DNA from 4 places in the Streptomyces sp. WG5 genome. Region 2 is predicted to be linked to each of the others. Evidence: riboswitches for the same ligand, from Rfam matches in the RefSeq annotation. Region 2 holds a riboswitch; each other region holds the start of a gene.
What was found. A riboswitch is a leader RNA that binds a small molecule or an ion and turns the genes downstream of it on or off. The one in region 2 is predicted to bind cyclic di-AMP.

Region 1: linked by a shared signal. The riboswitch ahead of ACP4IX_RS21110 (C40 family peptidase) and the one ahead of ACP4IX_RS31400 (M23 family metallopeptidase) in region 2 are both predicted to bind cyclic di-AMP.
Region 3: linked by a shared signal. The riboswitch ahead of ACP4IX_RS20560 (transglycosylase SLT domain-containing protein) and the one ahead of ACP4IX_RS31400 (M23 family metallopeptidase) in region 2 are both predicted to bind cyclic di-AMP.
Region 4: linked by a shared signal. The riboswitch ahead of ACP4IX_RS17985 (transglycosylase family protein) and the one ahead of ACP4IX_RS31400 (M23 family metallopeptidase) in region 2 are both predicted to bind cyclic di-AMP.

Annotation. Positions count from the first base shown of each region.
Region 1 covers NZ_JBNGGC010000019.1:1,248-8,999, forward strand. Annotated here, with positions in the region: gene ACP4IX_RS21095 (TetR/AcrR family transcriptional regulator) at 83-736, opposite strand; gene ACP4IX_RS21100 (ABC transporter permease) at 842-1,843, shown strand; gene ACP4IX_RS21105 (hypothetical protein) at 1,853-2,023, shown strand; cyclic di-AMP (ydaO/yuaA leader) riboswitch at 2,395-2,539, shown strand; gene ACP4IX_RS21110 (C40 family peptidase) at 2,543-3,016, shown strand; gene ACP4IX_RS21115 (ATP-binding protein) at 3,242-3,733, opposite strand; gene ACP4IX_RS21120 (helix-turn-helix domain-containing protein) at 3,947-4,807, shown strand; gene ACP4IX_RS21125 (DUF397 domain-containing protein) at 4,829-5,059, shown strand; gene ACP4IX_RS21130 (8-amino-7-oxononanoate synthase) at 5,102-6,229, opposite strand; gene bioB (biotin synthase BioB) at 6,380-7,561, shown strand; gene ACP4IX_RS21140 (adenosylmethionine--8-amino-7-oxononanoate transaminase) at 7,554-7,752, shown strand, end outside.
Region 2 covers NZ_JBNGGC010000040.1:48,538-56,289, forward strand. Annotated here, with positions in the region: gene ACP4IX_RS31385 (dihydrofolate reductase family protein) at 1-538, shown strand, start outside; tRNA gene ACP4IX_RS31390 (tRNA-Met) at 617-690, shown strand; gene ACP4IX_RS31395 (PP2C family protein-serine/threonine phosphatase) at 892-2,082, shown strand; cyclic di-AMP (ydaO/yuaA leader) riboswitch at 2,326-2,483, shown strand; gene ACP4IX_RS31400 (M23 family metallopeptidase) at 2,495-3,532, shown strand; gene ACP4IX_RS31405 (aldo/keto reductase) at 3,775-4,719, shown strand; gene ACP4IX_RS31410 (PrsW family intramembrane metalloprotease) at 4,792-6,144, opposite strand; gene trmB (tRNA (guanosine(46)-N7)-methyltransferase TrmB) at 6,155-6,994, opposite strand; gene lhgO (L-2-hydroxyglutarate oxidase) at 7,159-7,752, opposite strand, start outside.
Region 3 covers NZ_JBNGGC010000018.1:77,448-85,199, reverse strand. Annotated here, with positions in the region: gene ACP4IX_RS20570 (GNAT family N-acetyltransferase) at 1-788, opposite strand, end outside; gene ACP4IX_RS20565 (HAD family hydrolase) at 1,069-1,878, shown strand; gene ACP4IX_RS20560 (transglycosylase SLT domain-containing protein) at 2,145-2,642, opposite strand; cyclic di-AMP (ydaO/yuaA leader) riboswitch at 2,648-2,815, opposite strand; gene ACP4IX_RS20555 (polyprenyl synthetase family protein) at 3,505-4,515, shown strand; gene ACP4IX_RS20550 (LolA family protein) at 4,826-6,052, shown strand; gene ACP4IX_RS20545 (ABC transporter ATP-binding protein) at 6,160-7,146, shown strand; gene ACP4IX_RS20540 (ABC transporter permease) at 7,133-7,752, shown strand, end outside.
Region 4 covers NZ_JBNGGC010000015.1:97,933-105,684, reverse strand. Annotated here, with positions in the region: gene ACP4IX_RS18005 (SurA N-terminal domain-containing protein) at 1-553, shown strand, start outside; gene ACP4IX_RS18000 (nucleoside triphosphate pyrophosphohydrolase) at 782-1,777, shown strand; gene ACP4IX_RS17995 (cytochrome P450 family protein) at 1,861-3,261, shown strand; gene ACP4IX_RS17990 (transglycosylase family protein) at 3,407-4,480, shown strand; cyclic di-AMP (ydaO/yuaA leader) riboswitch at 4,664-4,830, shown strand; gene ACP4IX_RS17985 (transglycosylase family protein) at 4,834-5,577, shown strand; gene eno (phosphopyruvate hydratase) at 5,883-7,163, shown strand; gene ACP4IX_RS17975 (FtsB family cell division protein) at 7,261-7,743, shown strand.

The sequences.
Region 1 (7,752 bases), on a different contig from region 2:
CTTTCTCGCCGGTCCGCCGAGGGGAGGGACACGTTCTGCCGACGGCTCCTCAGCCCGGCGAGCGGCGTCGCGGCCGGTCACGTCATCCGGATCCGCCCGGCTGGTCACCGGGGCCGTCGGCGGCCTGACGCATACTCAACAGCCCCCGCACCCCGGCCTGAAGAGCCTCCGGCGAGAAGCTGCCGAACAGCGCGTACTGGGCCCCGAACCCCTGCACCGTGGCCATCAGCGTCCGGGCCACGGCGTCCGGGTCGACGTCGTCGCGCATCATGCCGGTTTCCTGGTAGCGGACCACGACCTTCGCCCAGGCGGCCGTCGCCTTGGCGAACCCTTCGCCCAGGAGGGCGGACAGCGCGTCGTTGCGCAGCGTCTCGGACCAGGCCTGGATCATCAGCCGCGGGAACAGCCACTCGCCGCTGTCCGTCACCGCCGGCCGCTCCCGTGCCATGTGCGCCAGGGTGCGGGCGATGAGTTCGTCGGGCATGGGCGGCGGGCTCTCCCGCGCGGCACGTTCGTACACGTCGCGGATGGCGCCCAGAACCTCGGTGACGATGGCCTCGATCAGCTCCTCCTTGCCGCTGAAGTAGCGGTAGACGGCCCCCGCCGAGAGGTCGACCTCTTTCAGCACGTCCTGCATCGACGTGGCATGGAAGCCGTTGCGGGCGAAGCACAGCGCGGCGCCGTCGAGGATCTGCCGGCGGCGGGCGTCGAGGTGTTCCTGGGATACGCGGGCCATGGTGTCCAACGTAAAACGAACATTCCTTCTTGACAAGGCACCCGAGGCCGCCGCACCGTGGAGGCAGTTCTAAAACGAACGATCCTTCTCTCAGAGGAGTCACTCATGTCCGGCCCCTCCGCTCCTCACGGCCGCCGTGTGGCCGCCGTCGTCGTCCTGCTTCCCGTGCTGGTGGCCCTGGCACTGTGCGCCTTCGCCTGGCCGGCCGCCCGTACGTCCGCCCGCGATCTGCCGCTCGGCGTGGCGGGACCGCCCGCCGCGATCACCCAGGTGGAACAGCGGCTCGCCCAGCGCGAGGGCGCCTTCGAGATCCACCGCTACGCCGACGAGGCCGCGGCCCGCGACGCCGTCGAGGACCGGACCGTGTACGGCGCGGTGGTCGCCGGCGACCGGGGCACGAAGCTGCTCACGGCGTCCGCGGCCGGCCCGTCCGTGGCCCAGCTGCTGCGACAGGCGGTGACCGGGCAGGCCTCCGCCACGGGGACCCCGGTCCAGGTGGTCGATGTGGTGCCCGCTCCCGAGGCGGATCCGCGCGGCGCGGCCCTGGGCGCGAGCGTACTGCCACTCGCACTGGCCGGGATCGCGACCGGCGCCGTGGTGACCTTGCTGGGGTGGCGCGGCGTGCGAGCGGCCGTCGCGGTGGCCGGCGCCGCCGCGTCGACAGGCGTGGCCGCGGCGGTGGTCGCGCACAGCTGGCTCGGGGTGGTCACCGGTGACTGGTGGGCCGTGGCCGGCGCGTTCGGGCTGTCGACCCTGGCCGCCGGCGCGGGCGTCGCCGGGCTCGGGGCGCTGCTCGGGCGCGCGGGTATCGGGCTGGGCGCGGCCGTGATCATGCTGCTGGGCAACCCCTTCTCCGGCGCGTCCTCGGCGCCGGAGATGCTGCCCCGGCCGGCCGGCGCGATCGGCCAGTGGCTGCCGCCGGGCGCGGGCGGCTCGCTCCTGCGCTCGGTGTCCTTCTTCGAGGGCGCCGCGGCCACCGGCCCCGCGCTCACGCTCACGTGGTGGTCCCTGCTGGGCCTGGGCGCGGTCCTGCTCGGCGGCGTACTGCGACAGCGCGCACCCGGCGCCTCACCGGCACCCGACCGGACCCCGGCCCCGGCCGCCTGAGCCCCGGCCGTGAGCGACCGGACCGCGGACCCCGCCACGGTACGGGCCCCCGGACCGGCCGCCGTGCGCACCGGTGCGCCGGGGCCGGAGTGCGCCGGCATCCTGGTGCGGGCGCTGCGCGTGCTGGACGGTGAACGGCGGACGGCGCGCGTCAGCCGTCGGCCGCGTTCCGGCAGTTGACGCGCCGGGGGCCGAAACGGACCAAACGGCGTACCCCCTTTCGGCGTAGGAACACCCTCGATTTCCGACCGGCCGAAGTTGCGCAACCCCTGCTGCCCACACGGCGGAACGAGCCGCTGCGCCGCTGGTCCCGGGCTCGCCACCACACCGGGGGGTGACTCGAACGCGGAGGCGTCCACCCGCACGGGTGAGTGGCGTGTAACAACACAAAGGGCACGTTCCGTTGGGATTCTCCCCCTGGGCGAGACAAGATCCGTGACTGACGACAAGCCCTCGCCGCAGCGGCGGGGCGGTCCGGGCGGACGCCGAGTCCTGCCGCCGCCCGGACGACCGGTCGACAGGAGTGGATCGGCAGGAGTGGAGGACCCGAGCACGACGGGTCGCCGGAACGGTCATCTCCGCGAGAGAGGTGCCGGGCCGAGCAGCCCTTGGGGTGAAGCCGCACTCGTGCGGCCGGGCAACTTCGCCAGCCCGAATCCGACAGGTCATCCTTCACAGGCGGCTGACGAAGGGTTGCGCATGTCTGCGCTCAATCGTGTCCCGTCGCTGATGGCCCGTGCCGGTACGGCCTCGGCCCTCACCCTCGCCGCGATCGGCGGATCCGTCGTGGTCCCCGGTGCCGCCTCCGAGGCGGCCGCGGCGACCTATGCGGCGAAGGCCCTCAAGATCGCGGCCTCCAAGAAGGGTTCACCGTACAAATGGGGCGCCGTCGGACCACGCAGGTTCGACTGCTCCGGACTGACCCTGTATTCGTTCAAGAAGGCCGGCAAGAAGCTGCCGCGCACCGCGGCTCAGCAGTACAACAAGACCCGTCATATTTCCGCCAAGAACCGCAAGGTCGGCGACCTCGTCTTCTTCCACTCGGGCAGCAGCGTCTACCACGTCGGCATCTACGCCGGGAAGGGCAGGATCTGGCACGCCCCGAAGACCGGGGACGTGGTGCGTCTGCAGAAGATCTGGACCGGCAGCGTCTGGTACGGCCGGGTCAATTGACATCCGTTCCTCACCCGGAAGGGCAGGTGCTCCTGTCACCCTCGGCGGGTCCCCGCTCGGGCCGGCCCACGGCCTCGGCGGGTCCCCGCCTCAACGGACCGGGACCTCGACGGGGCGGTCGGCGTCCCCCGCACTCCCCGCGCTCCCGCACGTGCACGTGCGGTGGTTCGGGACCGTCCTCGACGCCGCACGCGGAACGGACGCGCGGCGAGCGCTGTCGGCGCCTCACCGTTCGGGCTCCTGCCGTCCCGCGACCCGCCCCACGGCCGTGGCCGGCTCGGGCGGCACCGGACTGCTCGGCGGCGTCCAGGGCAGTTCGATGAAGACGGTCTTGCCGCCCTCGCGCGTGCGCTGCACCCTCAGCTTGCCGCCGCACTCCGCCGTCAGCCAGCGGATGATCACCATGCCGCGGCCGTTGTCCTGCTGCACGGCGGCGGGCAGACGCTTGGGATACCCCGGATGGCTGTCGGTGACGCCGATGTGCAGTCGCTCGTCGCGGTCGAGCACGAGGTCCACCGTGAAGGTGGGTGACTGTCCGAGCGTGTGCTGGACCGCGTTGGTCGTCAGCTCGGAGACGATGAGCCGGACGGTTTCGGACACATCGGTGTCCGCCGGCAGGCCCCACTCCGCCAGCGTGCCGACCACATAGGTACGCGCGGCGGCCACCGAGGCGGGATCGCTCGGCAGAGTGACGGATGCTTCCAGATGGTCTGCCATGGCGACTCGTCCCTTTCCCACGGGACCGCAGCCGGACACGGAGCGGATGGTTCGAGTACGGTCCCGGACTGGTGCTTCGCCGCCAGACTGCCACCACCAGGCCCGGAAGGGCGGCGATCCCCCAAGATCTGCATATATCTGTCGCTCGATGCGGTGAACTCTGCGACGGCAGAGCGTATTCGGGCGGCTCATAAGGAGTAGAGGAGTGGCCCCATGCAGCACGGCCCCGTGGTGCGCCGCCGGAAGCTGGGCGCGGAACTGCGCGCCCAGCGCACGTCGGCGGGTATCACCAGCGGCGAGGCGGCCCGGCTGGTGGGCTGGCACCAGTCGAAGGTCAGCCGGATCGAGACCGGGACGAGCGGGGCGAAACCGGCCGACGTGCGGTTACTGCTGGACGCCTACGGCGTGGCCGACGACCAGCTGCGGGAGCTGCTGGTGATGCTGGCGGGCTCCGACGACGCGGGCGGCCGGAACCACTGGTGGCACGCCTACCGAGGGGTGCTGCCGCCGACCTACCGCGACTTCATCAGCCTGGAGTCCCAGGCGAGCGCGATGCGCACCCTGGAGACCACCGTGGTCCCCGGTCTGCTGCAGACGCCGGAGTACGCCCGCGCGGTGACGCGCGCCGCGGTGGACGGGCTCCCGGAGGAGCGGCTGGACACCCTGGTGGAGGTGCGACTGGCCCGGCAGGACATCCTGCGGGCGCAGCCGCCACTGGAGCTGAGCGCGGTCCTGGACGAGTCGGTGCTGCGCCGGGAGGTGGGCGGGCCCGGAGTGATGTCCCGTCAGCTGGCGCGACTGGTCGATGCCGCGCGCCTTCCCCATGTCCGGCTCCAGGTCCTGCCCTTCGCCGCCGGGGCGCACATCGGCGTCACCGGGCCTTTCGTAATCTTCTCCTTTTCGAGCACTTCTGATCTGGACGTGGTTGTTCTCGACCACTTGACGAGTAGCCTGCACCTCGAACGGAAAGAAGACCTAGAGGCCTACACCGAGGCCTTCAACACCCTTCTGATCCATGCCCTTTCGCCCGAGGACTCGTTGGACTTCATCGCCGCGACAGCGGCAGGCGCGTAAGGAGGCACCATGACAGACTCCGTGTCCGAACTCCCCCGGAACATCCCGTCCAGTACCGATCTGCCCGGCGTGCGGTGGCTGCGCAGCAGCTACAGCACCGGGGCGAACAACTGCGTGGAGACGGCACGGCCGTCGTCCGGCCCCTGGGCCGGACTGCTCGCCGTGCGCGACTCCAAGGACCCGGCCGGGCCCGCGGTGCTCTTCTCCCCCGGGAGCTGGGCGTCGTTCACGGCCGGGATCCACCGCCGCTGATCCGGCCGGGCATCGGACGACGCACGGCCGTGTCACGCCGACTCATGGCCGCGTTTCGCCGATCACCCGCACAGCGCGTTCGATCTGTTCCCCGGAGAGGTCCGCACGAGCGGTCAGCCTGAGCCGTGAGACGCCGTCAGGTACGGAAGGAGGGCGGAAGCAGCCCACGGACAGGCCGGCCGTACGACAGTCGGCCGCCCACCGTACGGCCCCCTCCGGGGAGGGGGCGCGCACCGAGACGACCGCGGCGTCGGGGCGTACCGCAGACAGCCCCAGGGCCGTCAGACGTGCGTGCAGTGCGGCCGCCACCGCGCGTGCCCGCGCCGCCCGTTCGGGCTCGCGGCGCAGCAGGGTGAGCGCCGCCAGCGCCGCGCCCACCGCCGCGGGTGCGAGGCCGGTGTCGAAGATGAACGTCCGGGCCGCGTTGACCAGGTGCTCGATCACCCGCGCGGGGCCGAGCACGGCCCCGCCCTGGCTGCCGAGCGACTTGGACAGTGTCACCGTCACGACGACGTCGTCGGCGCCCGCGAGTCCCGCCGCGTGCGGGGCGCCCCGGCCGCCCTCGCCGAGGACGCCGAGGCCGTGGGCGTCGTCGACGACCAGTCCGGCGCCGTGCTCGCGGCACGCACCGGCGAGCGCGGCGAGCGGCGCGGCGTCGCCGTCGACGGAGAAGACCGTGTCGGAGACGACGACGCAGGGGCCGCCGTGCGTCGCCAGCGCCTTGCGTACGGCGTCCGGGGCGGCGTGCGCCACCACCTGGGTCGTGCCGCGGGCCAGCCGGCAGCCGTCGATCAGCGAGGCGTGGTTGCCCGCGTCGGAGACGACGAGGGAGCCGTGCGGCGCCAGCGCGGTGACCGCGGCGAGGTTGGCCGCGTAGCCGGAGGAGAAGACGAGCGCGGCCTCGAAACCGCAGAAGGCGGCCAGTTCGCGTTCGAGTTCGGTGTGCAGTTCGGTGGTGCCGGTCACCAGCCGGGACCCGGTCGAGCCGGCCCCCCACGTCCGCGCGGCCCGCGCCGCGCCCTCGGTGACCTCCGGGTGCCGGGCCAGTCCGAGGTAGTCGTTGCTCGCCAGGTCCAGCAGCGGCGAGCCCGCCGGACGGGGGCGCAGAACCCGTTCGAGTCCGGCTCGGCGGCGCACCTCGGCCTGCTCGTCGATCCAGCCGAACGCCATGGGTCGGTCCTCCGGTGTTTTGTAGGCAGTGGACAGACATTAGCGGTCCCGCCGCCCCCGCGAGGTGTGGCGATACCCACACGGTGATCTGTCACTGTTGTGCGAAGTCTCCTTGGCCCCGGGTGGCCCCTTAGGACAGGATCGGCTCTCATGGACCTGCTGAACACGCTGGTGGACAAGGGGGTTCGGCGCGAGTCGCCGACCCGCGAGGAGGCGCTCGCCGTCCTCGCCACTTCCGACGACGACCTGCTCGATGTGGTGGCCGCGGCCGGCAAGGTGCGCCGTCACTGGTTCGGCCGACGGGTGAAACTCAACTATCTCGTCAACCTGAAGTCGGGCCTGTGCCCCGAGGACTGCTCCTACTGCTCGCAGCGGCTCGGCTCCAAGGCCGAGATCCTCAAGTACACCTGGCTGAAGCCCGATCAGGCCTCGCAGGCCGCAGCCGCGGGAGTGGCCGGGGGCGCCAAGCGGGTGTGCCTGGTGGCCAGTGGACGCGGTCCGACCGACCGGGACGTGGACCGGGTCTCGGACACCATCAAGGCCATCAAGGAGCAGAACGGGGCGGTCGAGGTGTGCGCCTGCCTGGGCCTGCTCTCCGACGGCCAGGCGGAACGGCTGCGCGAGGCGGGCGCCGACGCCTACAACCACAACCTCAACACGTCCGAGGCGACGTACGGGGACATCACGACCACGCACACGTACGCCGACCGGGTGGACACGGTGCGCAAGGCGCACGCGGCCGGGCTGTCCGCCTGCTCCGGGCTGATCGCGGGCATGGGCGAGACCGACGAGGACCTGGTCGACGTGGTCTTCTCGCTGCGCGAGCTGGACCCCGACTCGGTGCCGGTGAACTTCCTGATCCCGATGGAGGGCACGCCGCTGGCCAAGGAGTGGCACCTGACCCCGCAGCGCTGTCTGCGCATCCTGGCGATGACGCGGTTCGTCTGCCCGGACGCCGAGGTGCGCATCGCGGGCGGGCGCGAGGTCCACCTGCGCACGATGCAGCCGCTCGCGCTGCACCTGGCGAACTCCCTCTTCCTCGGCGACTACCTCACCAGCGAGGGCCAGGCCGGCCGGGCGGATCTGGAGATGATCGCGGACGCCGGTTTCGAGGTGGAGGGCGCCGGCCAGGAGACCCTGCCGGGGCACCGGGCGGCGGGCCGGGGCGGCTGCGGGTCGCACGAGGGCGGCGGGACCTGCGGTTCAGCCCCGGCGGAGGAAGGCTGTGGCTCCGCGGCGCCCGCCGAACCGGTGGTGGCCGGTGAAGCCCGTACGGACCTGGTCGCCGTACGCCGCCGTGGTGCCGGGACGGACCTCGCGCCCAATGCCTGAGCCCGCGCTGGCCGTGGACGAGTTGCTGGCGCTCGACCGGCGGCACGTCTGGCATCCGTACGGCCCCATGCCCGGCCGGCAGGACCCGCTCGTCGTGGAGTCGGCGAGCGGGGTGCGGCTGCGGCCGGCCGACGGCTCGGGCGAGCTCGTCGACGGGATGTCCTCCTGGTGGTCGGCGATCCACGGCTACA
Region 2 (7,752 bases):
GCGGCTGCGGCTGGTGGAGACGCGGCGCATCGAGGACGTGGTGCTGACGCGGTACCTGCCCACCGCACCCGGCACCGGCGACCGCGTGACCGCCGCCGACCGGCACTGGCTGGCGCTCACCTGCGAGCTGGCCGAGCTGTGCCCGCCGTCCGGGACGGCGTTCAGTGTCGGGGCGGTCGTGGTCGCCGCCGACGGGACGGAGCTGGCGCGCGGGCACTCGCGGGAGGGCGGCGATCCCGTCGTGCACGCCGAGGAGGCCGCGCTCGCGAAGGCGGACCCCGCCGACCCGCGGCTGGCGACCGCCACCGTGTACAGCAGCCTGGAACCGTGCGCCCGCCGCGCCTCCCGGCCCGCGCCCTGCGCCCGGCTCGTCCTCGACGCCGGGGTGCGCCGCGTGGTCACGGCCTGGCGGGAGCCGGACACCTTCGTACCGGGAGCCGACGGCAGCGGAGTGCTCGCGGCCGGGGGCGCCACCGTCGTCGTACTGCCGGAGTACGAGGAGCGGGCGAAGGCGCCGAACCGCCATCTGGAGGGGTAGCGGAGGGCAGCTGGGGGGGGTGGGGAGGTACGGATGTGCATTCCACCCCCGGGATGAAGTACAGTAAAGACACAACGACGCGGGGTGGAGCAGCTCGGTAGCTCGCTGGGCTCATAACCCAGAGGTCGCAGGTTCAAATCCTGTCCCCGCTACTGAAGACCGAAGGCCGGAATCCTTGAGGATTCCGGCCTTCGGTGCGTTCGCGTTCGCGTTCGCGACACACGCACCCGCTCCGTCACCCGGTCGGCCCTCACCGCTCGCCCCCCACCCCCGCTCCGGGAAACCTGGACGAAGGGACGGCAAGCGGCGCAGACGTGCGGGGTGGCGGGAGGCCAGTGGTGCGGCCAGGTGACGTGGACGACGAGGGGACGTACGCCAGAGCCGGCGGCCGACTCCCCGGCGACCCCGTGCCCGACCCCGGCGTCGGAGACGTCCCGGAGCCACCCCGGCCGGGCGCAGGCCCGCCGCGGGCGTGGCGGACCTCGTACGGGCGGGCCGTCGTACGCCTGCTGCCCGTACTGCTGATCGTCGTCGCCATCCTGTACGACCTCTTCACCCCGAGGTACTTCACCGCAGGCCCCCTCTACACGGCCGCGCCCCTGGTCGCCGCCCCGATCTACTCCCGGCGCGGCACGGCGCTCACCGGTGCCGCCGTGGTCGCCGCCGTCGTCGGGCTGCAGCTGAGCAAGGGCGTCATCCACTACGTCGACTCCCTCACCGAGCTGATCACCATCGCGACGGTCGCCGTGCTCGCCGTCCTCGTGAACGGCTTCGTCCGCCGCACCGGCGAGCGCCTCGTCTCCGTGCGCGAGATCGCCGAGGCCGCCCAGCGCGCCGTGCTGCCCGAGCCCGCCGAGCGGATCGGCGGCTTCGAGATCGCCGCCTGCTACGAGGCCGCGCAGGCCGACGCCTTCATCGGCGGCGACCTCTACGCCGTACAGGACAGCGCGCGCGGCATCCGGCTCATCGTCGGGGACGTGCGCGGCAAGGGCATGGGCGCGGTGGGCGCCGTCGCCGTCGTGATCGGCGCCTTCCGGGAGGCCGCCGAACAGGAGGCGACGCTGGAGGCGGTGGCGCAGCGGCTGGAGCGGGCGCTGGCCCGCGAGGGTTCCCGGCGGGACGGCCTGGACGCCTTCGAGGGATTCACCACCGCCGTGCTCGCCGAACTCCCCCACGGCGACGGGGTCGTCCGCATCGTCAACCGAGGCCACCCGCCGCCCCTGCTGCTGTACGCCGACGGCACCCTGCGCCCGCTGCCCGCCCGGGAGTCGGCGCTGCCGCTCGGCATGGGCGAGCTCGGCGTGTGGCCCGACCGTGCGGAGGAGGCCGACTTCCCCGGTGGGGCCACACTGCTGCTGTACACGGACGGAGTCTCGGAAGCCCGGGACGCCCAGGGCGAGTTCTACGACCCGCAGGCGCGGCTGGCCGGCCGCGTCTTCCGGCATCCGTCGGAGCTGCTCGGCACCCTCGCCGACGACGTGCGCCGGCACTCCGGGGGCGGCATGGCCGACGACATGGCACTGCTCGCCGTACGACGGCCCTGACCGATGTCACGGGACGTGACCGGCCGACCGCCCTCCGCATAACAACTGACACACCATCAGAAAGTTGTGACGCGAGGGGGAATACTGAGAGGGGGTCAACTCGCCCGGCTTTGGCCCTCCATGAGGCGTACGTCCCGGCCGGAATCGTTAATGATCAAGAGGAACCGCTTGGAATCCGAGCCTCGCGTCTATTAACGTTCGATAACGCAGCGCGGTCGTCCCAGCCGTCACAGAAGGCGGCTCCGTGCGCACGCGCCGAATCCCGCAAGGGAACCGGGGAACCACCACATTGGGGTGAATCGGGCGTACGACGCCGTGGAGACACGGCGGATATACGCGCGTAGGAGACCTTCCTGCTCCGAACCCGTCAGCTAACCCGGTAGGCGAGAAGGAAGGAAAGGAGTACGCCCACGTGGCGTCCAACCGGCCTGCCCCCGAGGCCCCGTTCGTGCCGAACCAGCACGACGCCGACACCTTCGGCTACGACGGCTACCGCGCCGAAGAGGGTCCCTGGGAGGAGTGGAATCCCACCGCGGAATCCATCCGTCCCGTACGCGGCCGGCACCGCGTCGCCAAGCAGCGCGGCGGACTCGCCCGCAGCTCCACCGTCCTCGGCGTCGGTGTCATAGCGGCCGTCGGCGCGGGTGGCATGGCCAGCGCGCAGACCGGCAAGCCGCCGGTGTCGATCTCCATGCCGGACCTGCCGAACGTCGGCTCGCTCATCTCCGACGACGAGGAGCCGGAACCCGAGGGCTCCGCCACCCCGCTCAGTGGCATCGGCGTCGCGGCCGGCACCGACACCGGCAGCGAGAGCACCGCCGACGCCGGTGAGACGCTGCGGGCCCGGATCATGGCGCAGGCCGAGCAGCAGCAGGCCCAGGTGGAGAGCAAGGCCGCCGCCGAAGCCGTCGCCGCGGCCGAGAAGAAGGCCGCGGAAGCCGCCGCCAAGGCGGAGAAGGAGGCCCAGGCCAAGGCCGCCGCCGCCAAGAAGAAGGCGGAGGCGGAAGCCGCGAAGAAGGCCGAGGCCGAACGGCTCGCGAAGCTGGCCAAGCAGTACACCCTGCCGACCTCGTCCTACACGATCTCCTCGAGCTTCGGTCAGGCCGGCGTCTACTGGTCCTCCGGTTACCACACCGGCCTGGACTTCGCCGCCCCCACGGGCACGCTGCTCAAGGCGGTCCACAGCGGCACCATCACGTCGGCCGGCTACGACGGGTCCTACGGCTACAAGACCGTGCTGACCCTCGAGGACGGAACCGAGATCTGGTACGCCCACCAGTCCTCCATCAGCGTCAGCGTCGGCCAGAAGGTCGCCACCGGCGACATCATCGGCCGCGTCGGAGCCACCGGCAACGTCACCGGCGCCCACCTCCACATGGAGGTCCACACGGCCGACGGCGCCGGTATCGACCCGATGGCGTGGCTGCAGAACAAGGGCCTCAACCCCTGAGCACCGGCCTCGCGCCGCTGACGAGCACCGGCCTCTCGCCGCTGAGGGCCGGGCTCGCGCCCCTGAGCACCGGCCTCTCGCCCCTGAGGGCCGGGCTCGTGCCTCGCGCTGCCCCGTCCATCTGATCCCCGCTGATCGCCGGCGGTCCTGACGGCAACCCCCCGACGTCAGGGCTGCCGGTTTGCGGGATCTTTGCGCCGCTGCCGGAATCACATCGTCCGGTGTGTTCGTTGACGCAGGACATGACTTCTCTGCGCAAGCTCGGCTCCTCCGACCTCGAGGTCTTCCCCCTCGCCCTCGGCGGCAACGTCCTCGGCTGGACCGCCGACCGCGACCGCTCCTTCGCCGTCCTGGACGCCTACACCGCGGCCGGCGGCAACTTCCTCGACACCGCCGACTCCTACTCGGCGTGGGTCGACGGCAACAGCGGCGGCGAGTCCGAAACGCTCATCGGCGAGTGGCTCGCCTCCCGCGGCAACCGCGGCGACGTCGTCCTCGCCACCAAGGTCAGCCAGCACCCCGAGTACCCGGGACTGACCGCCGCGAACATCAAGGCCGCCGCCGACGCCTCACTGCGCCGCCTGCGCACCGACCACATCGACCTCTACTACACCCACTTCGACAAGCCCGAGGTGCCGGTGGAGGAGATCATCGGCGCGCTCGACGAGCTGGTGAGGGCGGGCAAGGTCCGGCACATCGCCGCCTCCAACATCTCCGCGGAGCGGCTCGCGGAGTCCCTGGCCTTCTCCGACCGCGAGGGCCTCGCCCGCTACGTGGCCCTCCAGCCCCACTACAACCTGGTCTCGCGCGACACGTACGAGGGCGAGCTGCGCGACCTCGCCGAGCAGGCCGGCCTGGCCGCAGTGCCGTACTACGCCCTCGCGTCCGGCTTCCTCACGGGCAAGTACCGGCCCGGTGCGGACGTCGACAGTCCTCGGGCGGGCGGCGCCGCGAAGCACCTGGAGACCGGGCGCGGCCGGCGGGTCCTCACCGCCCTCGACGAGATCGCCGAGGCCCACGACGCTCCCGTCGCCACGGTCGCCCTGGCCTGGCTGGCCGCACAGCCGACGGTGGCCGCGCCGATCGCGTCCGCGCGCACGGTGGAGCAGCTGCCGGCACTGCTGGGGGTGGCGGAGCTGAGCCTGACGGAGGACGAGGTCGGGAAGCTCACGGAGGCATCGGCCTGAGGGCCGCTCGCGGCGGGCGGGCGGGCGGACCGAGCGGGCGGACCGGACGCGGTGCGCCGGGCGGCTGCGGGCTTACGGCCGGTAGGGGGCGTACGGGCTGGGCGGGGCGTAGGGGTTGTGCGGGGCGTATGCGCCCGGTGCGGGGTACGGTGCCGGGGCCACCGCGGGACGGCCGGGGCCGTACGGCCCGTACGAGTACGGCCAGGGCGGTACCGCCACCGGCACGGGCGGCGCGGTGGCCCGGGCCGCGTAGTCCAGCGCCGGTCGCGCCACGTCGCGCCGGTGCCACAGGGCGTCGAGCAGTTCCCGCTCCCGTACGGTGAAGTCGGCGCCCGCCGTGCCCCGCCGCCCCCGCTGCCGGAGCAACGCCAGCGAGGTCGCGTACGCCTCGTACCGCGCCACCGCCCGCGCCGCCTCCTTCCCGCCGTGCCGGTGTGCGTGCTGCCGGGCGATGCGCCGGGCGCGCATCGAGCCGAGCGCGTACGGTTCGGCCGGCCCCAGCCACCCGGCCGTGACGTACACCGGCAGTTCGGCCCGTACGGTGCCCAGTTCGCGCTGCCGGGTCCAGATCACCAGCCAGGTCACCAGGCCGAAGGAGGGCACCATGAACGCCGTGTACACGGCGAGGAAGCCGTACTCGCCGAACGAGGCCGAGCCGTTCCACAGGGCGTGCATGCCCATCGCGAGCAGCAGGCCGCACAGGGGGAGCAGGGCCCGGCGCAGGCGGTGACGGCCCGCCCGGAGCGCGGCGATGCCGAAGCCGATGCCGGTGAGCACGGTGAAGAGCGGGTGGGCGAACGGCGACATCACGATGCGGACGAAGAAGGTCGCCGCGGTGACGGACGTGAGGCCGCTGTCGCCGGTGAGCTGGTCGGTGCCGAAGGCGGTGCCGAGGTAGAGGATGTTCTCGGTGAAGGCGAAGCCGGTGGCGGTGACACCGGCGACGACCACGCCGTCGACGATGCCGGTGAAGTGGTGCCGGCGGAACAGGAAGACCAGCAGGACGGCGGCGGCCTTGGCGGACTCCTCGACGACCGGGGCTATGACCGTGGCGCCCAGGGTGTCCGCGCCGGCCGGGTCGGCGGTGGCCGTCGCTATCCATCTCGTCGCGAAGCTGTTCGCGACGATCGCTATCAGCGCCGCCGCGCAGGCACCCCAGGCGAAGCAGAACAGCAGGTTCCGCCAGGGCCCGGGATCGACCCGGTCCAGCCAGCGGAACACGGCCACGAGCAGCGGCACGGGCAGCACCGCGAGACCCAGCCCCACCAGGAACCCCTGCGTACCGGTCTGTTCGCGCACCAGGGCCAGGATCACCAGGCCGGCCAGCACGAGCAGCGCGACCAGTGCGCCGTGCCGGACCCAGGTCCGCTGCCACCAGTGCGGATGCGTGTGCGGACGCGTCGGGTACGGAGGACTGGTGGCCACGGCATGGACCCTAACCGGTGGGGGGCTGCTCCTTGTGCTGTACGCGGTGGAAGAGCAAGTCGTTCACCACATGCCCCTTGTCCAGTCCCTGGCCCTCGAAACGGGTCAGCGGGCGGTGGGCGGGGCGCGGCGCGAATCCGCCGCCCGGCACGCTGTTCTCGAAGTCGGGGTGTGCGGTGAGGACCTCGAGCATCTGCTCCGCGTACGGCTCCCAGTCGGTGGCGCAGTGCACGAAGGCGCCCGGCGCGAGCCGGGTCGCGGCCAGGGTCAGGAACTCCGGCTGGATCAGGCGCCGCTTGTGGTGCCGCTTCTTGGGCCAGGGGTCGGGGAAGTAGACGCGCAGCCCGGCGAGGGAGTCGGGGGCGAGCATCTCGCGCAGGAGGATGATCGCGTCGCCGTTGGCCACCCGGACGTTGGCCAGTCCGTCCCGTTCCGCGAGACCGAGCAGGTTGCCCTGGCCGGGGGTGTGGACGTCCACGGCGAGGATGTTGGTGTCCTGGTCGGCGGCGGCCATCTGGGCGGTGGCCTCGCCCATGCCGAAGCCGATCTCCAGGACGACGGGGCGGGAGTTCCCGAACAGCTCGCCGAGGTCGATGACCCGCTGCCCGTCGATGTCCAGCCCCCACACGGGCCACAGCCGCTGCAGCGCGTCCGCCTGCCCGGCGGTCACCCGGCTCCGGCGGGGCTGGAAACTCCGGATCCGCCGCTCGAAGTGCGAACCGGCGGGATCGGCCTTCGGCCCGTCGGGAAACCGGGGCTCACCCTTGGTACGGGTGTGCCGGACGGAGACGCCGGTGTGCGGTGCGGCGGGCTGGGGGGCGGCTTCGGGGGCACGGTGGAAGTCAGACACAGTGCCTCAATTTTACGGCCACCGGTCCGCGTCGCTGCGGGCAGTCGTGGCGCCTCCCGTACCTGAACGGCCCGGGAGGTACCCGCAGGGGCGGCACGGGGTGGTGGAGGCTGCCCCCGCTCGAGCTGCCCGCCCCCGCGCCGGGCGACGGAACAGACCCCGGATCACCGCACCTCCCCCAGCATCGCCAGCGCCCTCCGTCCCACCTCCCGCCCGATCGGCAGCGACGCCGTCGCCGCGGGCGAGGGCGCGTTCAGGACGTGCACGGCGTGGGCGCCCTCGCGGATCAGGAAGTCGTCCACCAGCGTCCCGTCCGCCAGCACCGCCTGCGCCCGCACCCCCGCGGGCGCCGCCACCAGGTCCCCCTCCGTCACCGCGGGCAGCAGTCTGCGCACGGCGGTGGTGAACGCCCCCTTGGACAGCGACCGCCGCAGCTCGCCCGCCCCGTACCTCCAGTGCCGCCGGGCTATCCGCCACGACCCCGGCCAGGTCAGCGTCCCGCCCAGCTCCCGGGGGCGCACCACGCCCCAGCCGTATCCCTCCCGGGCCAGCGCGGGCACCGCGTTCGGCCCGACGTGGACGCTCCCGTCGATGCCGCGGGTCAGATGCACGCCGAGGAACGGGAACGCCGGGTCCGGCACCGGATACACCAGTCCCCGCACCAGCTCCGGGCGCGCCAGCTCGTAGTACTCACCCCGGAAGGGGACGATCCGCATGCCGGGCTCGTCCCCCGTCATGCGGGTGATCCCGTCGCAGTG
Region 3 (7,752 bases), on a different contig from region 2:
GAGTACTTCGCGAAGTCCGGGTCGTACGCCGGGAACCAGCAGGCCAGCACCGTCGCCGAGCGCAGTCCGAAGTGGGCGGCGACCGGCCGTCGGTCGGCGTAGAGCACGGACAGCGTGCCGGTGCACTCCGGCGCCCGGGTCTCCGCCAGCCGTGCCACGAGCCGGCTGATCCACTCCTGTGCGAACCGGTCGCGGCGCCCCGTCCTGCGGTACTGCGCCGACTTCCACTCCATGAGCGTGCGCAACGCGGCCGGGTCACGCTCGTCGAACACGAAGCGCACGTCACCGACCTGGCGGCCGAGCCTGCGCTCCTTGGCGAGGGTGGTCTTGAGGAACTTCGGTGACCGGTCGCGCAGTACGTCCTCGTACGCCTCGTACCCCCGCTCGACGTCGATGACGTAGGTGGTGAGCTCCTCGGCGGCGTACGGCACGAACAGCTCCTGGTTCGCCTCCAGGTTGTCGAAGGCGAAGCTCGACAGGGAGCAGGCCCGCAGCAGTTCGCGGGTGTTCAGGGCGAGGTCCTGGCGCAGGACCGCGCCCTGGCAGTCCGACACCCCGAGCCCGATCGCCCGGCCCTGTCCCAGCGGCCCGCGCTCGTGCGGCAGGAAACCGGACGCCTCCCCGCCGTCGTACACCACCGCCACCCGCGCCCGCGGCCGTACCCGGCCCACGACGTCGGTGAACTCCGGTTCCATGAACGGGTTGCGCAGCGCCGTCGACTTGGCGCGCAGCTCCCGCCAGTGTTCCCGCTCCCCCTCGCCCAGCTCCTCCGGCCTGAGCACACGCACACGTCCGCTGTTCAACCCGACCCCCCGATCAAGTTCCCCCTGGACAACAGGAAGGTACCTCCGGGGGCCCCGGGCCGGTAGGTAGCGGACCATGTTGTTGCCAACCGGTGCACAGGCCTTTAACCGGCTTTAGTCGATGATGTGCCAGGTTTCGGACAGGTTCGTGCGTCCTCGTGCGCCTGTAGGCCGTACTCGTGCGGACTCGTGCCGTACTCGCGCGTCCTCGCTCGGATGCGATCGCGGGTGAGTCGGACAGGTGCGGTGTCCGTATTCTCTGATCATGGACCGCACCGCATATTCACTCGTCGCCACCGACCTCGACGGCACGCTGCTCCGCGGCGACGACACCGTCTCCGACCGGTCGCTGGCCGCGCTGGCGCGGGCGGCGGGGGCCGGTGCGCGGCATCTGGTGGTGACGGGGCGGCCGGCGCCCCGGGTGCGGTCCCTGCTCGACCGCCTCGGCTGCACGGGACTCGCGGTGTGCGGACAGGGTGCGCAGGTGTACGACGCCGGCGCCAACCGGATGCTGTGGTCGGTCACGCTGGACCGGGAACTGGCCGAGACCGCACTCGGCAAGATCGAGGCCGAGGTGGGGCAGGTGCACGCCGCGGTCGACCAGGACGGCGTCGACGGCCTCACGCTCATCGAGCCCGGGTACCTGATGCCCCACCCGACGCTGCCCGCGGTGCGGGTCGAGCGGCGCGACGAACTGTGGTCCACGCCGATCAGCAAGGTGTTGCTGCGCCACCCCGACCTGTCCGACGACGAGTTGGCGGCGACGGCGCGCGCGGTGGTGGGCTCCCTCGCCACGGTCACCATGTCGGGGCCGGGAACGGTCGAGCTCCAGCCGTGCGGCATCACCAAGGCGACCGGCCTGGCACTGGCCGCCGAGCGGCTGGGGGTGAGCCGACGGCGGACGATCGCCTTCGGGGACATGCCCAACGACATCCCCATGTTCGACTGGGCGGCACACGGTGTCGCCATGGCCGGCGCCCACCCCGAACTCAAGGCGGTGGCCGACGAGGTCACCACGACGAACGAGGACGACGGCGTGGCCGTCGTCCTCGAGCGGGTCTTCGGAGCGTCCTGAGCGGAGCCCCTCGGCCGGATCGACCTCATCGGGGCCTCCTGACCGGAGAGCCTTCTGACCGGAGCCCCCTCGGCCGAGGAGCTGCCTCGGCCGGAGCCTCGTGGCTGGAGTCGGCCTTGGCTGGGGCCCCTGGCCGAGGACTTCCTGTCGGAGTCCTCGGCCGGAGCCTCCTTGCCAGTGGCTCAGTGGCTCAGTGGCTCAGTGGTCAGTGGCTCAGCGGCTCAGTGGATCGGGCCTCAGGCCTCGGGCCTCTGTGCCAGTGCCTGTCAGTACGCGCCGAAGACGTTGTCCATCGAGCCGTACCGGTCGGCCGCGTAGTTGCAGGCCGCGGTGATGTTGGCGACCGGGTCGTACGGGTCCCAGGAGGTGCCGGGCACGTGGTACGCCTCGAAGGTGGGCGCGATCACCTGGAGCAGCCCCTTGGACGGGGTGCCGTTGATGGCGTTGATGTCCCAGTTGTTGATGGCGAACGGGTTGCCGGACGACTCCCGCATGATGTTGCGGTGGATGCCCTCGTACGACCCGGGGATGCCGTGCTGGGCCATGATGTCGAGCGACTCCCGGATCCAGCCGTCGAGGTTGTCCGGGTAGGTCGTCGCCGCGGTGGTGGCGGTCGCGGCGGCCGGGGTGGCCGGGGTGGCCGCGGACGCGCCGGTGGCGCCGAGGAGCGGCAGGGCGAGCACGGCGGCGCCGGTGCCGGCCACGGCGAGCTTGCGGGCGAGGCGGCTGGTCCGGGCGTGACGGTTCTGACCGTTGGCAGACATGTGTGAGTCCCTCTCCTTACGCCTGCGAGGTGAGCTGTCGGGTTCGGGCGGGGAGGTGCCCGGCCGGGTCCTGACGGACACGGCTTCACCCCGAGCCGCTCCGGTGGTGACCGGTGCGGCGACTTACCTGGGTCCCCCGCTCCTGCCTGCGAGTGTGTTGGCGGATGACTGTGCGTCCGGGCGGTGGCAGGATTCGGCGTCCGCCCGACAGGCCGGGAACGTATGCGAGAGCACATGTCCGAAACAAGTGCAGGAATCACCCAACGCGCCTGTTGACCTTGATCTGGGGGGTTTGAGGTACTTGATCCTTTGCGGCCACCAAGGGCCAATTGCCTTGCGGCACAAAGGGAGGGCACAGCCGGCGGCATGGTTGCCCGGGGGTGTGGAGGAGTGAGTCAACTCACCCGCATCGACAAGTGTGGCAAATCGGGCATTGGGATCAACTGTGGGTCAATTGCCCGTAGGGCGGAGAGCTTCGGGTGTTGACCGACGGCCGAGCGGGCCCGCTGTCGCGCGCACCCGGTGTGCGACCCCGCCCTGATCGGTGTTTCCGTGTGTCCCGGGGGCATCCGTTCGGGGGTGGGGGCAGGGAGAGCCGAGTGGGTGACGTATCCGGAGTGCGAGCCGTTGGGAGGGATGATGTGATCTTCAGTGGCGGGTTCTGGCCCTGGCGATGTCGATCAATGTCTGCTCATATCGCCTGATCAAAAACATACTGTTCATGATCCGATACCGACCGGCCTGTAACGGTGGGCGCTAGCGGTGATCGAAAGGTGACCGGATACGCTGGCTCGAGTGGTGGCAGCGACCTATCGACAAACCAGGTAATCGCCAGTAGACACCAGCAGACAGGAGACCCCTCGTGACCGTCGTCGGGCCGTTCGGGCTGAGCGTGCGGGACCAGGCTCTGGAAGCCGATGTCCAGGCCGGATTGGTTGCTGTCGAGGAAGGGTTGCTTGAGGCAACCAAGAGCGAGGTTCCGTTCATCACGGAGGCCGCCCAGCATCTCGTGCGGGCCGGCGGCAAACGATTCCGGCCACTGCTGGTCATGCTCTCGGCCCAGTTCGGCGACCCCTATGCCCCCGGGATCGTGCCCTCGGCCGTCGTCGTGGAGCTGACCCACCTCGCCACCCTCTACCACGACGACGTGATGGACGAGGCCGCCGTGCGGCGTGGTGTGGCCAGCGCCAACACCCGCTGGGGCAACTCGGTCGCGGTCCTCACCGGCGACTTCCTGTTCGCCCGCGCCTCCCAGATCCTCGCCGACCTCGGGCCCGAGGCGGTCCGCGTGCAGGCACTGGCGTTCGAGCGGCTCGTCACCGGACAGATCCTGGAGACGGCGGGGCCGCAGGACGGCCGGGACCCCGTCGACCACTACCTGGACGTGCTGGGCGGCAAGACGGGATCGCTGGTGGCGGTCTCCTGCCGGTTCGGCGCGATGATGTCCGGCGCCGACGAAACGGTCGTGGACGTGCTGACCCAGTACGGCGAACGGCTCGGCGTCGCCTTCCAGCTCGCGGACGACGTCCTGGACATCGCCTCCGACTCCCAGGAATCGGGGAAGACGCCCGGCACCGACCTGCGCGAGGGCATCCCGACCCTTCCGGTGCTGCGGCTGCGCGAGCGGGCGGCCCGACTGGGGCTGGCCGACGACATCGCCCTGTGCGAGCTGCTGGGCTCCGACCTGAGCGACGACGCGCGGCACGCGGAGGCGCTGCGGCTGCTGCGCGCCCACCCCGCGCTGGAGCAGGCGCGACGCGACACGGTGCGGTACGCCAAGGACGCCCGGGCGGCGCTGGCCCCGCTCAGGGAGTGCGAGGCGAAGGCCGCGCTGGTGGAGCTGTGTGACGCCGTGGTGCACCGGGCCGGCTGAACATCCTGGCCGCCCGTGACCTGCGCCGGGGGGACCGCGCCGCAGGGCGGACGGCGGCGTACGTCGGCGATGGGCGGCGTACGGCTGTACAGCCCACCCCCTACGGGCCGGGGGAGTCGTGGCCCCTCCGTGTCATCCCGCAGGAGTAGGCGGAGTTGAGCCCGCGGTCTGACGATTCCGCCTGGCCGATTTGGTCAGATGGACACCACGGAAACACCAATCCTCACCGATTCGGGTGAGAATGGCGGCTCACGGGTTGACGAGTGCGAGGTCGCGAGAAAGCCGCCGCCGACGAGGAGGCAGGGCACACATGGCACCGATCGATTCCGACGACAACACGACGGCCGGGGCGGACGAGGGTCTGCGGGCAGGGCGGCGCAGGGCCGCACGGTACGTCGTTCCGGTCGCGGTGATGGGAGTGGCGGCCGCGACGATCGGCCTCGTCCCGGCGATCGCGGACTCCGGGGATCCGGACCTTCCGAAGGTCACGGCGGAGCAGCTCATCGAGAAGATCGCCACGTCGGACGTCCAGCAGCTGTCCGGCACGGTCAAGATCAGCACGGACCTGGGTCTGCCGGACCTCGGCGGCCTGGAGAGCGGCCTGTTGTCCGGTATGTCCGGCGGTTCGGGTCCGGGGGGCGACGAGGAGGGCTCCGCGGCCGACCCGTCGGCCAAGCTCACCGGGCTGGTGACCGGCACCCACACGCTCCGGGTCGCCGCCGACGGCCCCGACCGGCAGAAACTGTCGCTGCTGGAGAACGCCGCCGAGTACAGCCTGATCCACGACGGCAAGGACGTGTGGGGCTACGACAGCAAGTCCAACGAGGTCTACCACTCCACCATGTCCGGCAGCGCCGAGCAGTCGGAGGAGGAAGTGCCGGCCACCCCGAAGGACTTCGCCGACCAGGCCCTCAAGGCGGTCGACGACACCACCTCCGTGACCGTCGACGGCACCGCGCAGGTGGCCGGCCGGGACGCCTACCGACTGATGATCAAGCCCAAGCAGTCCGGTTCCACGGTCGGCGCCATCAGCGTCGCGGTGGACGCCAAGACCGGCATGCCGCTGAAGTTCACGCTGACTCCGGCGAGCGGCGGTGCCGCGGTCGTCGACGTGGGCTTCACCCAGGTCAGCTTCGCGAAGCCGGACGCCTCGACGTTCGACTTCACCCCGCCCAAGGGTGCGAAGGTCACCGAGGCTGACGAGGTGGCCGAGGCGCCGGAGCGCGGGCGGGCCGGGGGTGACCTCGGCGAGGAGATGGACGGCCTGAAGGAGCAGGGCGGTCCGGAGGTCATCGGCGAGGGCTGGAACGCGATCGCCACCTTCGACACCGGCGGTCAGGGCCTGCCCACGGCCTCCGCGGGCGGCGACCTCGGTGGCTTCCTCGGCTCCTTCGGCGACCAGGTCAAGGGCGACTTCGGCTCCGGTACCGTCTTCAAGACCCGCCTGGTCAACGCCCTGATCACGGACGACGGCAAGGTCTACGCGGGTGCCGTCACCAAGGACGCGCTGGTCAAGGCGGCCGACGCGGCCCAGTAAGCGTCGGCGGCAAGAGCCCCGGGCGCCGGGCATCGGGTGCCCGGCATCGGGGGTGCCGGGCACCCGGGGCGTCAGCGCGTAGGAGCGATCACGAAGTGAGGGAGCCGATGGCCGAACCGTCCGCCACGGAACCGGTGGGCCCGGGCCAGGAGAGCGGCACGGACGACGCCGTCATCGCCACCCGTGCGCTGACCAAGCGCTACCGCGGCGGCCAGCTCGCCGTCGACGGTCTGGACCTGACCGTCCCGGCGGGCAGCGTCTTCGGCTTCCTCGGCCCCAACGGCTCCGGCAAGACCACCACCATCCGCATGCTGATGGGTCTGATCGAACCGACCTCGGGCACCGCCCGGGTGCTGGGCCGGACCATGCCGGGTGCCGCCCGCGCCGTACTGCCCCGGGTCGGTGCCCTCATCGAGGGCCCGGCCCTGTACGGCTTCCTCTCCGGACGCGACAACCTGGTGCGCTACGACGCGGCGGACCCGACCGCCGACCCGCGCACCCGGCGCGAGCGCGTCGCGGCGGCGCTGGACCGGGTGGGCCTCGCGGCCGCCGCCGGCAAGAAGGCGAAAGCGTATTCGCTCGGCATGAAGCAGCGCCTCGGGCTCGCCGCGGCACTGCTCCAGCCGCGCCGCCTCCTGGTCCTGGACGAGCCGACCAACGGGCTCGACCCCCAGGGCATGCGCGAGATCCGCGCGCTCGTGCGCGAACTGGCCTCCGACGGAACCACTGTCTTCCTCTCCTCCCACCTGCTGGACGAGATCGAGCAGGTGTGCACGCACGCCGCCGTGATGGCCCGGGGGCGGCTGCTCACCCAGGGCCCGGTCGCCGACCTGGCGGCCGGGGCGCGCCGCCGGCTCGTGGTGACGACGCCGGACACGGGGGAGGCCGCCCGGGTGATGAAGGAACAGGGGGCCGGGGACGTGGTCGTCGCCGAGGACCGGGTGACGGCGGAGCCACCCGACCGTGACCTCGCCGACCTGAACGCCGCGCTGGTCACGGCCGGTGTCAGGGTCCGGGGCCTCGCAGTGGAACGGGCCTCCTTGGAGGACGCGTTCGTGGCGCTGACCGGAGAGGGCTTCGATGTCGCGGGCTGAGGTGTCACAGAGCGAGGTGGCGCAGGCCGAGGTGTCACAGACCGAGGTGGCGCGGGCGGTGCGTGGCCCGAGTCCGCTGTGGTCCTTGGGACTGCTGCGCAGCGAAGTGCTGATCACCTTCCGGCGCTGGCGCACCCTCGCCCTGCTGGGCGTGCTGGCCGCCGTGCCGGTCCTGGTGGGGATCGCCGTGAAGATCGAGACGAGCGACGGGGCGTCGTTCGGCGGTGGCGGTGGTGGTGGCGGTGGTGGCGCGGGACCGGCGTTCATCTCGCAGATCAGCAACAACGGTCTGTTCCTGGTCTTCACCGCGCTCGCCGCTACCCTCCCGTTCTTCCTGCCGATGGCCGTCGGCGTCGTCGCGGGCGACGCGATCGCGGGCGAGGCGAGCGCGGGCACGCTCCGCTACCTCCTGGTCGCCCCGGCCGGCCGCACCCGGCTGCTGCTCGCCAAGTACGCCACGGTGATCGCCTTCTGCGTCGCCGCCACGCTGGTGGTCGCGGTCTCGGCGCTCGCGGTCGGGGCGCTGCTGTTCCCGGTCGGTGATCTGACCACCATCTCCGGCACCCGCATCACCTACCTGGAGGGCCTGGGGCGCGCGCTGCTGAT
Region 4 (7,752 bases), on a different contig from region 2:
CGCGGCGGCCGTCGTCGGCGACCAGCGGATCACCGTCGCCCAGCTGGAGAACCGCGTCGACGAGGTGCGCGAGGCCCAGCGGGCCGCCGTCCCGGACGACGCCCAGTACCAGCAGGTCCTCGCCCGCACCGGCGGCCTCGCCCGCGACACCCTGCACAGCATGGTCCTCGACCAGGTCCTGCACCGCGCCGCCCAGGACGCGGGCGTGACCGTCACACGCAAGGACGTCCAGCAGATGCGCGGCGGCCTCGAGGCGCAGGCCGGCGGCGCCAAGCAGCTGGAGACCGCCTGGCTGCAGCAGTACGGCGTCGCCCCCGGGCGCCTCGACGACAACCTGCGCCTCCAGCTGGAGGCGCAGAAGCTCGCCGAGAGCCTCGGAACCGACACCAGCCGGCCCGAGTTCTGGCAGGCCCTGTCCGAGGCGTCCAAGAAGCTCGACGTCGACCTCAACCCGCGCTACGGCGCCTGGGACGTCCAGAAGAGCAGCCGCGTCGACACCGAGGTGCCGTGGGTGCGGGAGATCACGGCGGCGCAGCCGCGGCAGACGGCGTAACGGCCCCGCGGCCCCGCGGCCCCGCGGCCCCGCGGCCCTGCCGGACGGCACGGGCCTCGCGGGGCCGGGCCTGCCCGACGGCGCGGGTCCTGCGGGCGCCCGACCGGGCAAGCTGTGGAAACTGTGGACTCCGGTCCGTGGACTCCGGTGCTGTGCTCTCCGGTGCTGTGGACGACGGTGCTGTGGACAACTCATGGGGCCGTCGGTCGCGTGCGTTACGTTCTGAGGGTGAACGCAACCGCCGCCGACGCCGCCCCCGGCGCCTCCCCCGACCCGGGCCGCGTCGTCCTCCTCACCACCAGCCATCGCGTCGCCCCCGGCCTGCTCTCCTGGCCCGCCTGGCAGGCCCTGCGGACCGCCGACCGCGTGCTGTGCGCCGATGCGACGCACCCGCAGCTGCCGTACCTGCGCGAGGCGGGCATACGGGTCGACGAGGCGGCCCCGACCGCCGAGGAACTGGTCGCCGCCTGCGCCGGCGGTCGCACGGTGGTGGTCGTGGCGACCGGTGAGGGCGACCCCGCCCTCACCGACGGACTGGCCCGCCTCGCCGGATCGGGCCGCGTCCGCATGCCGGACCTCGAACTGCTCCCCGCCTCCTACGACCTCCCGGGTGCGCGCCTGCTCGACCTCGTCCAGGTCATGGACCGCATCCGCCTCGCATGCCCCTGGTCGTCCGAACGCACCCACAAGGGTCTGGCCAAGTACGCCATCGAGGAGGCGTACGAACTCGTCGAGGCGATCGAGGACGGTGACCGCGAGGAACTCCGCGAGGAACTGGGCGACGTACTCCTCCAGGTCGTCTTCCACGCCCGCATCGCCGAGGACGACCCCGACGCCCCGTTCTCCATCGACGACGTGGCCGGCACCATCGTCGCCAAACTGATCCACCGCCACCCGCACGTCTTCGGTGACGAGACGGCCTCCACCCCCGAGGAGGTCAGGGAGCACTGGCTGCGCACCAAGGCGGCCGAGAAGCAGCGCACCTCGGTCACCGAGGGCGTCCCGCTCGGCCAGCCCGGCCTCGCCCTCGCGGCCAAGCTCGCCTCCCGCGTCCGCACCGCGGGCCTCCCGGTCCCCCTCCCCTCCGGCGAGGGCATCGGCTACGAACTCCTCGCCCTGGCCGCACGCGCCGAGGCCGGCGGCACGGACCCCGAGGCGGCACTGAGAGCCGCGGCACGGGTGTACCGGGACGCGATCCGGGCGGCGGAGGCCGCCGGGGACTGAGACCGAGGCCGGGTCCCCAGGGCCCGCGGCCGAAGGCACACCGGCGCCCGGAGGACCTCCGGCCCCCCGGATACGGTCAAGGGGTGACCGACCACCCCACGCCCGACCACCCCACGCCCGACCACCCCACGCCCGACCACCCCACGCCCGACCGCCCCACGTCGGGCCACTCCACGCCGGGCCGTCCCACGCCCGACGGCCCCACCCCCGAGCTCTTCACCTGGGAGTTCGCCGGCAACCCCTACCCCGCCTACGCCTGGCTGCGCGAGCACGCCCCCGTGCACCGCACCCGGCTGCCCAGCGGAGTGGAGGCCTGGCTGGTCACCCGGTACGCCGACGCCAAGCAGGCCCTCGCCGACCCGCGGCTGTCCAAGAACCCGGCGCACCACGACGAGCCCGCGCACGCCAAGGGCAAGACCGGCATTCCGGGGGAGCGGAAAGCCGAGCTCATGACCCATCTGCTGAACATCGACCCGCCGGACCACACCCGGCTGCGGCGGCTGGTCAGCAAGGCGTTCACGCCCCGCAGGGTCGCCGAGTTCGCGCCCCGGGTGCAGGAGCTCGCCGACGGCCTCATCGACCGGTTCGCCGGCACGGGGTCCGCCGACCTGATCCACGAGTTCGCCTTCCCGCTGCCCATCTACGCCATCTGCGACCTGCTCGGCGTACCCCGCGAGGACCAGGACGACTTCCGGGAGTGGGCGGGCATGATGATCCGCCACGGTGGTGGGCCACGGGGCGGGGTCGCCCGGTCGGTGAAGAAGATGCGGGGCTATCTCGCCGACCTCATCCACCGCAAGCGCGCGGCGCTGCCGGCCGAGCCCGGCCCCGGCGAGGACCTCATCTCCGGGCTCATCCGCGCCTCCGACCACGGCGAGCACCTCACCGAGAACGAGGCCGCGGCGATGGCCTTCATCCTGCTCTTCGCCGGTTTCGAGACCACCGTCAACCTGGTGGGCAACGGAGTGCACGCCCTGCTCACCCACCCCGAACAGCGGGCCCGCCTGCAGACGTCCCTCGCCGCGGGCGAGCGCGCCCTGCTGGAGACGGGTGTCGAGGAACTCCTGCGGTACGACGGCCCCGTGGAGCTGGCCACCTGGCGCTTCGCCACCCGGGCGCTGACCATCGGCGGGCAGGAGATCGCGGCCGGCGACCCCGTCCTCGTGGTCCTCGCCGCCGCCGACCGGGACCCGGAGCGGTTCACGGACCCGGACACCCTGGACCTCTCCCGCCGGGACAGCCAGCACCTCGGGTACGGCCACGGCATCCACTACTGCCTCGGCGCCCCGCTCGCCCGGCTGGAGGGGCAGACCGCGATCGGCACGCTCCTCACCCGCCTCCCGGACCTGCGCCTCGCCGCCGACCCGGCCGAACTGCGCTGGCGCGGCGGACTCATCATGCGGGGTTTGCGTACCTTGCCCGTCTCGTTCACGCCGGTCGCGTCGTCGTCGGCCGACGACGGTCCGCCGTCGACGCAAAGGTGACACGCGCTCAAATCTGTGATCTTCACGTGATCTGCGCGGCATGAACTTGTGACAAGCGATCATCTGCCTATACGTTCACGAATCAGCGTGGCGCCCCGAGCATCACCCGTCGCGCGGTCCCCGTCGTCTCGTGAAAGGTCGTCGCATGCTCTCCGGGAACGGTCGTCACCGCCGCCCCCGCCAGGCTCCCGCCCTGGTCGTCGCCGCCGGAGTGACCGGCTCCGCCATCGCGATCCCGCTCCTCGGCGCCACCGGCGCCCACGCGGCCGACGGGGCGAGCTGGGACCGGGTCGCCGAGTGCGAGACCGGCGGCGCCTGGAGCCAGAACAGCGGCAACGGGTACTACGGCGGCCTGCAGCTGTCCCAGGACGCCTGGGAGCAGTACGGCGGCCTGGAGTACGCGCCGAGCGCCGACCAGGCCAGTCGCTCCCAGCAGGTGAGAGTCGCCGAGAAGATACACGCGGACCAGGGCATCGCCGCCTGGCCGACGTGCGGTCTGCTCGCGGGCCTGGGCGACGACTCGGCGTCCGCCGGCGGTGGTTCGGGCGCGGCGGGTGACGGCTCGTCGGAGGGATCGGTCGCCTCGGAAGAGCCGTCGGGCCTCCCCGGTCTCTCCGGGGCGTCCGGCTCGACCGGATCGTCGGGCACGTCCGGCTCGACGGAGCCGGCGGAGCCCACGTCCGAGGCGTCCCCTTCGTCTCCTTCCTCTCCCTCCTCCCCTTCCTCGTCCTCCTCGCCCTCCGCTGACCCCTCGTCGGACAGCGGGGACGATTCGACCAAGTCCGACACGTCCTCCGGATCCGAGTCCACGGAGAGCGGTGAACCGCAGAACACCGGCGTTTCCCCCACGACCTCCCCGGAGGGTGGCGAAGCGGACAGGCCGGGGCAGAGTGAAGGCTCTTCGGCCCTCACCGACACGGAGGAGTCCGGCGCGGGCCGGCACCGGGGCGGCAGCGCCGACGAGGGGGCGGTGGACGGCCGTACGGCCGAGTCGTCGGGGCGTCACGCCTCGCGCGGTGAGGGCGAGGCGCGCCAGGCCGTGGACGGCTCGTACACCGTGCGTTCCGGCGACAGCCTCTGGGGCATCGCCGACTCCCTCGACCTGGACGGCGGCTGGCATTCGCTCTACGCCGGCAACAAGGAGGTCGTCGGTGCCGACCCCGACCACATCCTGCCCGGTCAGACGCTCACGGTCACGGGCGAATCGGGCGAAAAGTAGGGGGAGTTCGCGTCACGGTTAGAGGCTGTATGCCCGTTTTGGATCTCGTGAGAGATAGGTCTCAGAAGCCGTGATCGTCTTTGTAAATCCGCGGAGCGCGTGACTACGGTCATGACCGCCCGTCATCGCGGGCCCCGGCTGCCGCAACGCCGAATCCTGCCAGCGGCCGTCCGGGAACAGTCGTCGCGTCGAGCGCCGAAGGCAGGAGCGGGGGACCCAAGGTAAGTGCCGCACCGGGCAGTTGAGCCGGAGCGGCTAGGGGTGGAGCCGAGTTCCGCGAGGAACCCGGCCGGGCAACTCAACCGGCCCGAACCCGACAGCTCACCTCGCAGGCGTCGGTGAGGGGATCAACCATGCTGTTTTCCGGCAAGGGCAAGCACCGTCGCCCGTCCAAGGCCACCCGTGTCATCGCCGTCGCCGGCGTCACCGGTGCCGCCGTCGCCGCCCCGCTGATGGCGGCCGGCAACGCCTCCGCCGCCACCGCGTCCGAGTGGGACGCCGTCGCCCAGTGCGAGTCCGGCGGCAACTGGTCCATCAACACCGGCAACGGCTACTACGGCGGTCTGCAGTTCTCCGCCTCCACCTGGGCCGGCTACGGCGGTACGCAGTACGCCGCGACCGCGGACCAGGCCAGCAAGGCGCAGCAGATCGAGATCGCCGAGAAGGTGCTCGCGGGCCAGGGCAAGGGCGCCTGGCCGGTCTGCGGCACCGGCCTGTCGAGCGCCGCGTACACCGGCGGCGGCTCCGGTGAGAGCCAGGACAGCGGCTCCTCCCAGAACTCCGGCTCCTCCGAGAGCTCCGGCAGCTCCGGGAGCGCGCAGAGCCAGGGCAGCGGCTCCGGTGCCGACCGCTCCTCCGAGCAGAAGGCCTCCCGCTCCGCCGAGCGTCCGGCCGCCGAGAAGACCGTCACCACCCCGACCGGCAAGAAGGTCGAGAAGGGCGACGGCGAGTACAAGGTGGTCAAGGGCGACACCCTCAGCTCGATCGCCGAGGAGCACGACGTCGAGGGCGGCTGGGCGAAGCTGTTCGAGCGGAACGACGACATCGTCGACGACGCCGACCTGATCTACCCGGGCCAGCAGCTGCACCTGAAGTAGGCAGCGGCCCCCTTGCTCCCGCTCCGGCGCGTGTTCCCCCGTACGCGCCGGGGCGGGATTTTCACGCCCTCACCCCGTACCCCGTTCCTGCCCTGGTCCCGGCTCCGTTCCCGCCCCCGAATCGGGCCGGGTTTCCGGAAACGTCTTTGTTCCGTTCGGAAACAATTTACTCTCGGTTCTGTCCAGCGGGTGGGCGATCGGCTGGCCGATCGCCCGGAGCCGGTTAGGCTCGGTCCCGCAGAGCCGCTGCGGTCCTGTGGACCCGCGCGTCACACCGAAGCGTCACATTGAAGAAGGAGATGCTCGTGCCGTCCATCGACGTCGTCGTAGCCCGGGAAATCCTGGACTCCCGAGGCAACCCCACGGTCGAGGTCGAGGTCGGCCTCGACGACGGCAGCACGGGTCGTGCCGCCGTTCCGTCCGGCGCCTCCACCGGCGCCTTCGAGGCCATCGAACTCCGTGACGGCGACTCCAACCGTTACCTGGGCAAGGGCGTCGAGAAGGCCGTCCTGGCCGTCATCGAGCAGATCGGCCCGGAGCTCGTCGGCTACGACGCCACCGAGCAGCGCCTGATCGACCAGGCGATGTTCGACCTGGACGCCACCGACAACAAGGGCTCGCTCGGCGCCAACGCCATCCTCGGCGTCTCGCTCGCCGTCGCCCACGCCGCCTCCGAGGCCAGCGACCTGCCGCTCTTCCGCTACCTGGGCGGCCCCAACGCGCACCTGCTGCCGGTGCCGATGATGAACATCCTGAACGGCGGCTCGCACGCCGACTCCAACGTGGACATCCAGGAGTTCATGATCGCCCCGATCGGCGCGGAGTCCTTCTCCGAGGCCCTGCGCTGGGGCGCCGAGGTCTACCACACCCTGAAGAAGGTCCTGAAGAGCAAGGGCCTGGCCACCGGCCTCGGCGACGAGGGCGGCTTCGCCCCCAACCTCGGCTCCAACCGCGAGGCCCTCGACCTCATCCTCGAGGCCATCAAGGAAGCCGGCTACACCCCCGGCGAGCAGATCGCCCTCGCCCTCGACGTCGCCGCGTCCGAGTTCTACAAGGACGGCTCCTACACCTTCGAGGGCAAGGAGCGCACGGCCGCCGAGATGACCGAGTACTACGCCGAGCTGGTCGAGGCGTACCCGCTGGTCTCCATCGAGGACCCGCTGTTCGAGGACGACTGGGACGGCTGGAAGATCCTCACCGGCAAGCTCGGCGACAAGGTCCAGATCGTCGGCGACGACCTGTTCGTCACCAACCCGGAGCGCCTCGCCCGCGGCATCGAGGAGAGCGCCGCCAACGCCCTGCTGGTCAAGGTCAACCAGATCGGTTCGCTGACCGAGACCCTGGACGCCGTCGAGCTGGCCCAGCGCAACGGCTTCAAGTGCATGATGTCCCACCGCTCCGGCGAGACCGAGGACGTCACCATCGCCGACCTGGCCGTCGCCACCAACTGCGGCCAGATCAAGACCGGCGCCCCGGCCCGCTCCGAGCGCGTCGCCAAGTACAACCAGCTGCTGCGCATCGAGGAGATCCTCGACGACGCCGCGGTGTACGCCGGCCGCAGCGCGTTCCCGCGCTTCAAGGGCTGACCGCGGCCCCGAGAGGCAGCGTCGTACGTACGTCCCCGTACCCGGTCCCGTACCGTGTGCGGGGACGTACGCGTGTGCACGGGAGGCGGAGACCAGGATGGCCGTGAAGGACCGGGACCGTTTCTCCACCGCGACCAGGATCCGGATCATCGGGGAACAGACCGCGGCCCGGGTCTACCGCTCGCAGACCAAGCGCCAGGCCCGTCGCTCCCGGCTGACCGGCCGGGCCGCGCTGCTCGCGATGGTGCTCTGCTCGCTCGTCGTGGCGCTCGCCTACCCGATACGGCAGTACGTCGCCCAGCGCGCCGAGATCGCCGATCTGCGGCGGGAGCAGCAGGAGACCCGGGACCGGGTCGAGGACCTGCGCGACCTCAAGGCACGCTGGGAGGACGACGCCTACGCCGAGCAGCAGATCCGGCTTCGGCTGCACTACGTGATGCCGGGGGAGACCGGATTCGTCGTCATCGACCCGGACGCGGCCAGGAAGGCCCGCGCCGAGGCCGGTGCCGCCGACCGCCCCTGGTACCGGAACGTATGGGACGGGGTCGACAAGGCCGACACCGCCGCCCGCCGGCAGTGAACCGACAGC